One region of the Sulfurovum sp. MH2-6 genome, then DNA from elsewhere that is predicted to be linked to it. Evidence: riboswitches for the same ligand, from Rfam matches in the RefSeq annotation. Region 1 holds a riboswitch; the other holds the start of a gene.

Region 1 (6,040 bases):
CACTCAAAAAAGAACTCTCCAAAGCCGTTATCGGCCAGGAGCAGATGATAGACGGTTTGCTGATCGGACTGCTTAGTGACGGGCATATCCTGGTTGAAGGTGTCCCCGGGCTTGCAAAGACAACAACGATCAATGCACTCTCCAAGGCGCTCGGACTTGAGAGCAAACGCATACAGTTCACCCCGGACCTGCTTCCCTCGGATATCATTGGTGCACAGATCTATAATCCCCAGACCAATGACTTCGGTATCAAAAAAGGACCGCTCTTTACAAATCTGCTCTTGGCAGACGAGATCAACCGTGCTCCTTCCAAGGTACAGTCTGCCCTCCTTGAAGTGATGCAGGAACGCCAGGTAACCATCGGCGATGAGACCTTCAGGATCGAACCTCCCTTCATGGTCATGGCAACACAAAACCCTATCGAACAGGAGGGAGTCTACGCACTGCCTGAAGCACAGCTGGACAGGTTTATGATGAAGTTGGTCGTCACGCACAACAGTGAAGAGGATGAGCTGACCATTATGCGAAAGGCTGCAACTAAAAGTTTTGAGACGGTAGAAACTGTGCTTAACAAAGAAGCGCTTCAGGCACTCAGAGACGAAGTGAGCACTCTCCATGTTGATGAAGAGGTGGAGCGTTATATCGTACAGCTGATTACAGCAACCAGAGAACCGGAAAGATTCGGTCTTGAGAGTATTCAAAATGACCTAATGTACGGTGCCAGCCCCAGAGCCTCGATAGACCTCTATAAGGCGGCAAAGGCCAAAGCATTTCTCAGAGGAAATGACCACGTCACACCTGCCGATATCGGCTTCGTACTGCATGATGTGCTGCGTCACCGTCTCGTACTCAACTATGAGGCCAGAGCAAAGGGGATCAACCCGGATGAGATCATCTCCAAAATTGTCAAAGAAGTACCTGTACCGTAATGTCACTCGCACTTAAAACCCTGCAGCTCAAAGCCAGATACCAGGTCTACACCCTGCTTGCGGGCAACAACCTCTCCAAGATGCATGGAGAAGGCTATGACTTCAGTGAACTGAGAGAGTACCAGGTCGGCGATGATGTCAGAAAGATCAACTGGACCATCACGGCTAAACTGGGGCGTCCCTATATCAAAGAGCTTCATGCGAACCGGGAACTCTCAGTCGTTGTTGCAGCGATGATGGACGGCAGTCTCTACTTTGGCGAGGATAACCTTAAACAACATACCCTCACGGAGATCGCTACGCTCCTTGGCTACTCTGTCCATCACAACAATGATCTTTTTACCGGGTTTAATTTTTATACCGATCACTATACCCTTACGCCTCCGACGAAACAGCTCTACCATATAGAGTACTTCTCCAAAGCGCTCTATGAACAAGAGATACTGCATACCTCACTGGACTACAAAAAAGCTATCCAGACACTCTCTAGCCATATTCATAAACGCTCCCTACTCTTTATGATAGGAGATTTCCTGGAGCCTATTGACCTCTCACTGCTCGCACAGAAACACGAAGTGATCGCCATTATCGTACGGCACAGGGAAGAAGAGAAGCCTCAAAAGCTGGGAGAAGTGATACTGGATGACCCTAAAAGCACAAAAAGCCTTCATACCGATTTTGGTACTTCGGGTATCCAAAACTATCTGACCATGCTCAACGCACATGATGAAGCGATGCAAACACATTTTATGCAATACAACATCAGACATACAACGATCTACACGGATGAAGATCCTGTGGAAAAACTGGTTAGATTATTTGTTTAACGTTTTGCAGTAGCAGAATCGGCCCATGGTTTAAAATGACATTTAACCATGTTACAGGTAACTCTTAACAAGTGCGACACTTCCTGATATTATAAATTGTACGGCGATCGCTCCAACTATCAAGCCCATAAGTTTTGTAATAATGCTTTGACCTGTCTCCCCAAGATAAGATTTTATATGAATAGAATTTTTAAAAACGATATAAACAATCAAAGCATTGACTAAAAATGCAGCGACTATTGCAAGAAGTTGGCCCATGTTTTGTACCTGATCTCTGACGATAATAATAGCTGAAAAGATACCGGGTCCAAATGTTATAGGAATTGCAATAGGAATTATTGCCAACTCTAAATTGCGCTTTCCATTCGTCAGTTTCTGATTCATTGAATCTTGATCAGATTGGATCATCGCCAGGGCTGTTAAAACCAATACTATTCCACCAATGACCTTTATAGAATTTGTATCGATATGAAAAAGGTTGAGGATAAAATTACCACTTATAAGTACGACAAAAAATGCTATCACTATCGTAATACTTACTCGTCTGGAGACCATAGAAATAGTTTGTTTATTTATATTTTCCCCTAAAAGTGAAAGCATCACTGCACTCACACCAATCGGATCAATTATTGCGAAAAAAGAAATGGTATGTTTGAGACATTCGGCAAAAAAATTTTCCATTTCAGGAATATAGCATAATTTATCGAAAAAAATATATAGTATTCGCTTTTTAATCGGTAGCCAAATGAAGTGTATAAACCCGATATCTGCTACCCTATCTGTTACGGTACAGATAGTAGCCTTTGAAAAGGATACGCCGTAAAGTACTTCGATATGCTTAGGGATCCAAAATACTGTTACCCATGCCATACTTAGATCGCACTGTAATATACATCAAAAAATGCCATCAGTTTACTATAAGTAAAAGTATCAGGTAAAGATAGAGAATTGAAATACGTAAAGTAAGTAAGAAAAACTCCCCCTCAAAAGAGGAGGATAAGGAGATATTCAAAAAATTAATGACTATAGGAGATATGGTTCTAGTGTTGTATCATTGATATCTATCGTTGTTGTTGTATCCGCTTCTACACCAACATTATTGATAAAGCCTAGAACAGTTTCAAACTCACCGTTAACATTGTTTTCTACCAATACAAGGTCATATGTACCAGTCGTCAACCAAGGCAAGGTGAAGTCACCATCAGTCGCATCTGTACTAAGTACAGCATTTGAGAAGTTGTTTGTGGCATTTGTTTCATTGTCATCCCACGTATCATTTGCATAGGCATAAAGAATTGCCTGAGAAGTTTCATTGATATCTGCAGTTACTGTACCGTTGATCTCTCCAACCTGGATATTGTCAACGATCTTGATTGTTGGTCTCAAGCTATATCCGTTTGCATTCATATTGACAGATTTTCTAAGATCAAAGTCTGCTGTCACATTTACAGTACCACCTGCCGGGATCGTAAAGCTACCGATCGCTTTGAAACCTGTTTGATCACCGCTTGGAACCTTCATATATGCTCTTCCGCCAAGTGTCTCTACATAACATTTTTCTGTATCAAGCTTGAAACGTACATGATCGATCACACCAGCCGGAAGCTCAACTTTGTTAAGCATTGACGTGTTTCCGTCCTGAAGGCTCAAAAGATCAATCGTAGTTTCGTTGAAATCTACCTCTTTCCAGCTCTCATTGCTGTCAGCATATTGATATTGAAGACCGATAAATGTCACATAGACACCCAAAACATTTTCATCATCGACAGGTGCATCAGTCACGCTCATTGTAACTGTCGCCATATCCGAATCTGAGGTACTACCTCCTCCACATCCAGAGAGTATCACACTTAAAGATAAGCCTAAAGCAGCTATAAGTTGTTTCATTCCCTATTTCCTTTATAACAAATTTACATACCATCTGAATTGTCTCAACGTAAACCATATCGTGCTTCTATAAGGAAGTAGATAGCTTACTCACAATAAAGAGGGCTTTTTTTGTTGTACAAACGAAGCGTAAAATTCACTTTGGCAACCCGGCTGTCTGCTGGAGACCCGTGGCTTTCCGTCCTTGTTTCGCAACAAGTTTGGCACAACAAACTGAATAAATACTAAATGTGAAATGGAAAACAGGAGAAAACAAAAAACGAAAGAATACTCTCTTCCTCAAGAAGTATTTGGCAACCCGGCTGTCTGCTGGAGACCCGTGGCTTTCCGTCCTTGCTTCACAACAAGTTTGGCACAACAAATAATATTTAAAAACTCAAATATTTAATAACGTTTTAATTATAGGGGTATTATTCTTAAGGTTTAATAAAGCAAATGTAAAATAAAAATAAATTCATATTATTTTATATATAAATTGACTTCCTGACTGAAACTTCTTGAGTAGGTGTCCGGTTAACACCTATAGGGAACTTTTGCCGAGGGGGGTATCCTTTGCCGTATACTTCAAGTGTGTATCCTGGTCATCAAAAAAGATATCCGCGCCGAACGCCTTGATCACTTCATACTTCTGTACCCCTCCCTGAAAAAACGCTTCATCGACACGTACACCCCAGGCATCAAGTGTACGAAGCACCCTCTCATGGGTGGAGAAGTTACGTGCAGTGACCAGTGCCGTACGGATCGGAGACTTCTCCATCGGAAATCTATCCTGGATATCCGAGATGACCTTCAGAAACTTGAAGAAGGGACCTTTACTCAGTGGATTTTTAGCATTATCACGTTCATGTGCGAGGAAGGCTTCCAGACCTTTCTCCTGATAGATTCTCTCACTCTCGTCACCGAAGATCACAGCATCTCCGTCAAAAGCGATCTTTACCATATCCGATTCAACATCGACCGTTGGTTTGTGAGGAAGTATCGTTGCGGCAGCGACATCTGCATTGATCGCATCCTGCACATCCGCAGGATGCGCAGAGAGGAAAAGGTCGACCTTAAATGCATCAAGATATTTGGCGACTGAGGTTCCCGCTGTCCAGCCGCTGCGTTCTATCTCCAGTTGATAGTGTGCGATAGAACGCCCGATACGAAGTCCGGTAGCAGCATTATTTCTTGAGAGGATGATCACTTCGATCAACTTGTCATCAAAACTTTTATTGATCGCCAGCAGGTTTTTGACAAAACGGAATGCCGTACCCACTTCCAAGGGAGTCTCTTCATGCTTCAGCTGATAATCATAGTAGGCTTCAAGGCCCTCTTCATCAAAGATACGATTCTCTTTTTCAAGATCAAACAGTGCTCTTGAAGAGATCGCAATCACCAATTTATCTTTTAGATCATAGGCCATTATTTACACTTTTATTCGTTCTTTTCGAACATATCGTTCTGAATCGCATTGGCTCTTTTGATCATGCGCCCAAAGGTAGAATCGATCGTATTGGTAAGTTCTTTTAAATCAGCCACATAAGACATAGCCTTATCCAGCTCGCCTTCGTTCATCTCCTGTTTTTTTCCAAACACCTTACCCAGCAATCCGCCTTTATTCTCATTTTTTGACGAAAGTATCCCACATATTTTGTCACTTTGTTCATGCCACTCTGCATGACGTGCCTCCAGGACTCTAATATTCTCACTACCATAGAGTTTGTTAAGCAGGGGTTTTCTCTCTGCCATCCATTTGTGGATCGGACAATCAAAAAGCTTCACACAGGCCTCTTCTTCCGGCAGTAAACCCTTCACTGCATTCTCCATCACTCTTAATCTGTGATCATGATGTACATTGAACTCTTTCAGTTCATTGATAAACGCATCTTTATTGCCCATAACATTCCTCCTGAGAATCATCTTGATGAAATTTTATCATAAATAGTCCACCAGGCAGCATGAATTTTGTTAAATAACAAAATTTAATAATTCATATTGTTTAACTTAAATAACTTTCAAGTATAATGCGCTTCTCAAAAACAGCTAATTTTAGAAGGAAAAACAGATGCATAGCCCTACCCCGAAAAATGAACAGATCATGCTAGATCCGAAAAGATATATCGTAAGTAAAACCGACCCAAGAGGTGTGATCACCTATGGTAATGACTACTTTGTAGAGATCTCCGGATATAAAGAAGCCGAACTGATCGGTCAACCTCACAATATGATTCGTCACCCAGATATGCCTAGAGTGATCTTTAAAGTAATGTGGGACCGTATACAAAATGGACAACCTATTATGGCTGTTGTAAAAAACTTGGCAAAGGACGGAAGATACTACTGGGTCATCACGGAGTTTGAGTCCAAAAAGGATAAACTCACCAATCAGATCACCGGGTATACTGCCTTTAGAAA
Region 2 (6,040 bases), 660 kb from region 1:
GATCAGCAAATCCGTTATTGGCTGAATCACATGGTTTTCCCCCATCCATCCCGCATCGGTCCCAGGCATCCTGTCCAAAGGCAGTTTTATACTGAACCTCGGAGTTCACACACTGCGCAAGTCTGGCAAAGTTACCGGTGGTACTACTGTTTGCCAGACAGTTCTGCCCTTCGACACTCAGAGAGTTTGGATCGACAAAGATCAACCGCATTCTGGATGCTTTTGAGACGGAGGTCGGTACGATCATCGGATTCTGTGCAGAGATAGTATCGGGCAGTATGTCAAGGACGAGCTGCTGCCCTGTATTGGGGTTGATGATATTGTCTATTGTCAACGAACAAGTATCATCGGACATATAGGGTACGATGGAGTAGGGGATCCCTGTAAGTGTTTCATACGGGACAGCTTCTCCCGCAAGATTGAGGTGTACACCGGTGACCTCTCTGCTTGGCATCCCGGCAACCATCGTCTGGATATATTTGAGCGAACCCTCTACATCTGCAGCATGTGCATTATAGGTGGAGGCATTGCTCCCATCGATAGGGGTATCTATCAGGTCTGCACTCGATGTGACTGTTACACCCCCCTCACTGGTCCCGTTACATTCATAGATACGGCCTTTATGGTGGAATCCCAGTGCGGTGTAGTAGTCACCGAACATTGCAATACCATCTATCCTAGGGGTATTGTAGGTGCCGCTGTCATGGAGGAGTACCTCTATATTGTTTACCAGGTTGTGATCGATATGAATGGCATACCCTTGCGTATAAGATCCATACTCTGTAGCATGTGAGATATCGTTACAGTCATCTCCCACTGCCCCTCCTGATGTGGAGCCGATATAGTCACAAGAACCGGCTTTTGTTTCCGGGGCATACATCTTATAGAGTTTTATATCACTCAGTACAGTCGTTGCATTGTACTCTCTGACCGCTACATACGCTTCACATCCACTTCCATAGTAGAAGTTACCTTTCATTTCACAGGTGCTGTTATAGTCTACTGTACGTAATGGGGTCATATCCGTATAACATAGATGTTCGGCAGTATCTTTTTCATTTGTTATACCAGTCGTCTCCGTAAAGGTATTGTCACTCGGATGCACATCCGGCAGTGCGCTCTCCACTGTTATGGTATTTGTCACCACTCCTGAGTTAGGCTGCGCAGATGGTGCACGGACATGCAGCCTGAAGATAGAAATCTCTCCTGTATCAAGTTCTCCATCCAGTGTACACTTTACGATACCGTAAGCTAATCCCGTAGTAAGATTATTTTCACCTCTACAGTCCCATTCGCTTGTAAGGCCATTGGTCATATCCAGATCAACCGACATACCATCCGGCAGTGTATCGGTGAGATTTACATCTGTGGCATTTTGATTTCCGATATTACTTACACTCACCGTATAGTAAAAACGATCATAGATCAGAGCCTCTTCAACATTTGCTATTTTTGTTACTTTCAGGTCATTCCCCTCTGACGGATCATTCGGTGTAAATCGAGCAGAAATATTATATGCATTCGCAACATTCTCACTGTCCCCTTCCAGGTAGATAAAATATTTCCCTGCCAAAGTTGAGGGAATGGTAAGGAGTGTTGAAGCATTATTCCCTATAGACCCGGATGCAATCGTAGGACAGAAAGGGTTTCTCAGCTCAGAGTAATTTAAAATTTTATTTGTATTGTTATGGATGGTGACTTCTAGCGTTCCATTGGCGGGAACATCAAACGAGTAGTAGTCTCTATCTCCCGAACTACTGGAACCTTGAACTAATCCGGTATAGATTCCGAATGCAAGTACCGGTTCGGCTTCACTACAACCATTGTTCGGTTCTGTTTCTGCATACAAGATACCCCCAAAGAGTATGAGGATGCCTGAGACTAAAGAAATAAAACTCCCTTTCACTCTACGAAAAGGTAATAAAATCAAAAAAAATCTTTTAATGATATAGGTCAGATACTGCATGGAACCTCCTTTCCAACCGCTTCTTATTATTATACTAAAAAATATAATAAAAAGCTACAAAAGAGACCAAACACATTAATGTAAAATAAATAACCAATTTACTTCTATTAAGCAACCCGGCTGTCTACAAGAGACCCGTGGCTTTCCGTCCCTATCTCGCAATAGGTTTGGCCTACAATTGTTTAATGATGGCATAAGGTTACTTAATTCTTTCTAATGTAAATAATGGATTGGAATCTCTCGAAGCTAATACGCTTTTTACGTATTTTGAGCTATGATATTGAGAGTTAAAGAACTTCACAGGGAGTGATGATAGATGTTACAGATGATGAAAACAGTTTTTATAGGAGTATTTATCTCCTTTTTTCTTGTAGGGTGCGGAAGCGATGAGAGTACAGTCGAAGAGTTCAATAAGCCGGCGCTCTACTGGTATCAGAAGATAGCAAAGAGTATCTCCGGCGGGTATATGGACAAAGCTGATGCTTACTATGTCTCGCTCAAAAGTGAACATATGCGTTCCCCTATGATGCCGTCTGCGATCATTATGCTTGCGCATGCGCATATGAGCCAGGAGGAGTATCTGCTTGCCAACTTCTATCTGGATGAGTATAACAAACGTTTCGGGGCAGGCAGCAATCGTGAATATATCGAGTTTTTGAAGATCAAGGCCTCTTTTTTGGGGATTAAGGATGTTTACAAGGATCAGAAGTTGATACAGGATACCATCCTTAATGCAAAGATCTTTCTCAGCCGTTATCCCGGGTCGGACTATCATCCTTTGATAGAGACGATGCTCGTCAGGCTCTATATGACACAGTATCTTCTCAATGAAAATATTGCAGCACTCTATGAACGTACAGGCAAAGAGAAAGCGGCAAAGATATACAGGGATAAAAACAGAGATTCTGTGATTCAGCAGAGTGATATCACCCCTCCTGAACAGGGGATCGTAGGTCGTGTTTTTGACTAACGTGAGGTAGCAGTCGGTTGAAAACCGTTAATCTTTTTGCGGTAGCCTAAGTGAAAATAGTAGAAACACGCTATCAGTTTGATATAGTCTGGTAGACATTTACAGAAGAAATTTTATGGAAATAACAAAGGAAATATTAGTATGCAATTAAGTGATTATGATGCATTTCCCACACAGTTGCCTGTGGTCGTAGAAGACGAACTCTTTCTCTACCCGTTTATGATCAGTCCTATTTTTCTGAGTAATCAGAAAGATATCGATGCCGCTACCATGGCGATGGAGAATAACTCTCTGCTCTTTGTCACCTCTTCAGTGAGCGGTAAAGAGGGAGAAAGAGATTTTGATGCGATGTATAAAGTAGGGGTTGTAGGCTCCATTATGCGTAAAGTGCACCTGCCTGACGGGAGGGTAAAGATACTCTTTCAGGGGCTTTCCCGTGCAAAGATCGTCGAGGGCACCGAGGGAGAGATCAATCAGGCGATGATCGATACAGTAGAGCTGGAACCCTATAATGAACTGAAAACCAATGCACTGATGGATATACTCAGAACCAAGATCAAAAAACTCTCTTCTCTTAACAGTAATATCCCGGCTGACCTTTTGCGTACGATAGAGGAGAACGATGAGCCTAACCGTATCGCCGATCTTGTCTCTTCCATGTTGAAGCTGGATAAAGAGGTGGCCTACAGACTCTATATCGAACTGAATATCGAGAAACGTCTGCTTGCACTGATCGATGTGATCACTTCCGAGATCGAAGCAGCGAAGATCCAGAAAGAGATTCGTACGAAAGTACACAGTAAGATAGAACAGACCAATAAAGAGTACTTCCTCAAAGAACAGCTCAAAGAGATCCAGCAGGAGCTTGGTATCGATACGCAGCGTGAAGAGGAGATCGCCAACTTCAGGGAAAAGATCGAAGCACTGAAGCCCCACATGCATGAAGATGCCTATAAGGAGATCAGTAAGCAGTTGGAGCGTTTTGCACGTATGCATCCGGAATCTGCGGATGCCAATGTACTGCAAAGCTATCTGGAGTGGGTACTTGACCTGCCGTTTGGCAAATATACCAAAGAGAACCTCAGTGTAGAGAAGGTAGCGCAAGAGCTGGACAAGGATCACTACTCACTAGAAAAACCCAAAGAGCGTATCGTCGAGTTTTTCTCGGTACGAGAGCTTGCATCCTTAAGAGGGATGAAGCAAAAAGAGACCAGCGGGGCGATACTCTGTTTTGCAGGACCTCCGGGTGTGGGTAAAACGTCATTGGCAAACTCAATTGCTACGGCTTTGGGTAGACCGCTGGTCCGTATCGCTTTGGGTGGTCTGGAAGATGTGAATGAGCTTCGAGGTCATAGACGTACCTATGTCGGCGCGATGCCGGGCCGTCTTGTGCAGGGATTGATCGAAGGTAAAAGTATGGACCCGGTGATCGTACTGGATGAGATCGATAAAGTAGGGCGTTCTATGAGAGGGGATCCGACTGCGGCACTGCTTGAGATACTTGACCCTGAGCAGAATGTAAAGTACCGTGATTACTACCTGAACTTCAATATCGACCTAAGCAAGGCGATCTTTATCGCTACGGCCAATGAAGTAGGGCGTATCCCTGCACCGCTGCGTGACAGGATGGAGTTCATAGGATTGAACTCCTATACTCCAAGAGAGAAGTTTGAGATTGCAAGACGTTATTTGATCCCTCAGGAGATCAAAAAACATGCATTGAGAAACAATGAAGTCTCTATCAGCGATAAGGCATTGAAACTGCTTATCAGTGATTACACAAGGGAAGCAGGGGTAAGAAACCTTCGAAGACGTGTGGCTGACCTTATGCGTAAGAGTGCGAGAAAACTTCTTGAAGACCGTAGCTTGGACAAAGTTTCAATCAGTAAAAAGAACCTAGAGAAGTTTACGGATAAAAAAGTCTTTGAGATCTCACCGGTTCATCCTGAGCCGCAGGTCGGTGTAGTGAATGGACTGGCATGGACCGCAGTAGGTGGTGATGTCTTAACGATCGAGGCGATCAAGATCAAAGGCAAAGGGGCATTGCAGCTCACTGGTAAACTCGGTGATGTGATGAAAGAGTCCGTGCGTATTGCACACTCCGTTGTCAAGATATTGATCGATGAGCGTAAACTGCCTGTCTCTTCATCCATCATACCGCATACGCTCAAAGAGAAAGAAGAGCGTATTGCATTGGATGTATCGGAAGTCTATAAACGATTTGATCTGCATATTCACGTACCGGAAGGTGCCACACCGAAAGATGGACCGAGTGCCGGTATAGCAATGGTGTCTGCTATCGCATCGGTATTGAGTGAGAAAAAGATCAATAATGAAGTAGCGATGACAGGCGAGGTTACACTTACGGGTAATGTCCTGCCTATCGGTGGACTGAAAGAGAAGCTCATTGCTGCATATACCGCCGGAGTAAAACGTGCTCTGATCCCTGCTAAAAACTATGAAAGGGATATGGATGAGATACCTGAAGAGGTTATTGAAGCGGTCGAGATCATCCCTGTTAAAACGATCGATGATGTACTTAAAGAGATATTCGTAGATTAAAAAAGAGGGGATTTGGCAGAGGAGTAATCCTCTGCTTCTGAAGTGTTACATGCTTAAAGCAATGGTTCTTAAGACCACTGCTCCAATTTTGCTTTGAGGTCATCTTCTTTGACCGGTTTTCTAAGAAAGTCATTCGCACCATTCTCAAATACTTCCGTTTTTCTCGTGTCATCTGTTGAGAGTACAATAACCGGGATATGAGAGTTTTTCATATCCGCTCTAAATATCTTTAGGAACTCTACACCGTCTACTACCGGCATCATAATGTCAAGCAGTACAATGTTGATATCAGGGTCTTTTTTAAGTTTTTCCAAAGCATCAGAACCATTTTCTGCTTCAATGGATTCTGATACCTCCGGGTTCTTTTTTAAAAGAGTTTGCAACAGTTTTCTGTTGATAAAGTCATCATCTACTATTAGTACTTTTAGTGCCATCTATCTTATCCTCTATTCTCTTGAATGATACTTTCTATCTGTTCTTTTGTATTTTGCGCTGTAATTATAGCTATATTATCAGAAATATTGCTTATTTCTTCCGTGACC

The links. Region 1 has a riboswitch for cyclic di-GMP ahead of AC4JOV_RS05925 (DUF4382 domain-containing protein). Riboswitches for the same ligand answer to the same signal wherever they lie in the genome.
Region 2: it holds a riboswitch for cyclic di-GMP, as region 1 does, so the genes downstream of both, AC4JOV_RS02445 (DUF6701 domain-containing protein) here and AC4JOV_RS05925 (DUF4382 domain-containing protein) in region 1, are expected to answer to the same signal.

The regions. Positions count from the first base shown of each region.
Region 1 covers NZ_CM178170.1:1,164,942-1,170,981, reverse strand. The annotation lists gene AC4JOV_RS05940 (AAA family ATPase) at 1-929, shown strand, start outside; gene AC4JOV_RS05935 (DUF58 domain-containing protein) at 929-1,756, shown strand; gene AC4JOV_RS05930 (MarC family protein) at 1,808-2,626, opposite strand; gene AC4JOV_RS05925 (DUF4382 domain-containing protein) at 2,780-3,643, opposite strand; cyclic di-GMP riboswitch class I at 3,784-3,858, opposite strand; cyclic di-GMP riboswitch class I at 3,933-4,007, opposite strand; gene AC4JOV_RS05920 (5'-nucleotidase) at 4,164-5,048, opposite strand; gene AC4JOV_RS05915 (hypothetical protein) at 5,060-5,524, opposite strand; gene AC4JOV_RS05910 (PAS domain-containing protein) at 5,691-6,040, shown strand, end outside.
Region 2 covers NZ_CM178170.1:505,006-511,045, forward strand. The annotation lists gene AC4JOV_RS02445 (DUF6701 domain-containing protein) at 1-1,849, opposite strand, end outside; cyclic di-GMP riboswitch class I at 2,074-2,148, opposite strand; gene AC4JOV_RS02450 (outer membrane protein assembly factor BamD) at 2,283-2,936, shown strand; gene lon (endopeptidase La) at 3,078-5,498, shown strand; gene AC4JOV_RS02460 (response regulator) at 5,567-5,932, opposite strand; gene AC4JOV_RS02465 (hybrid sensor histidine kinase/response regulator) at 5,938-6,040, opposite strand, start outside.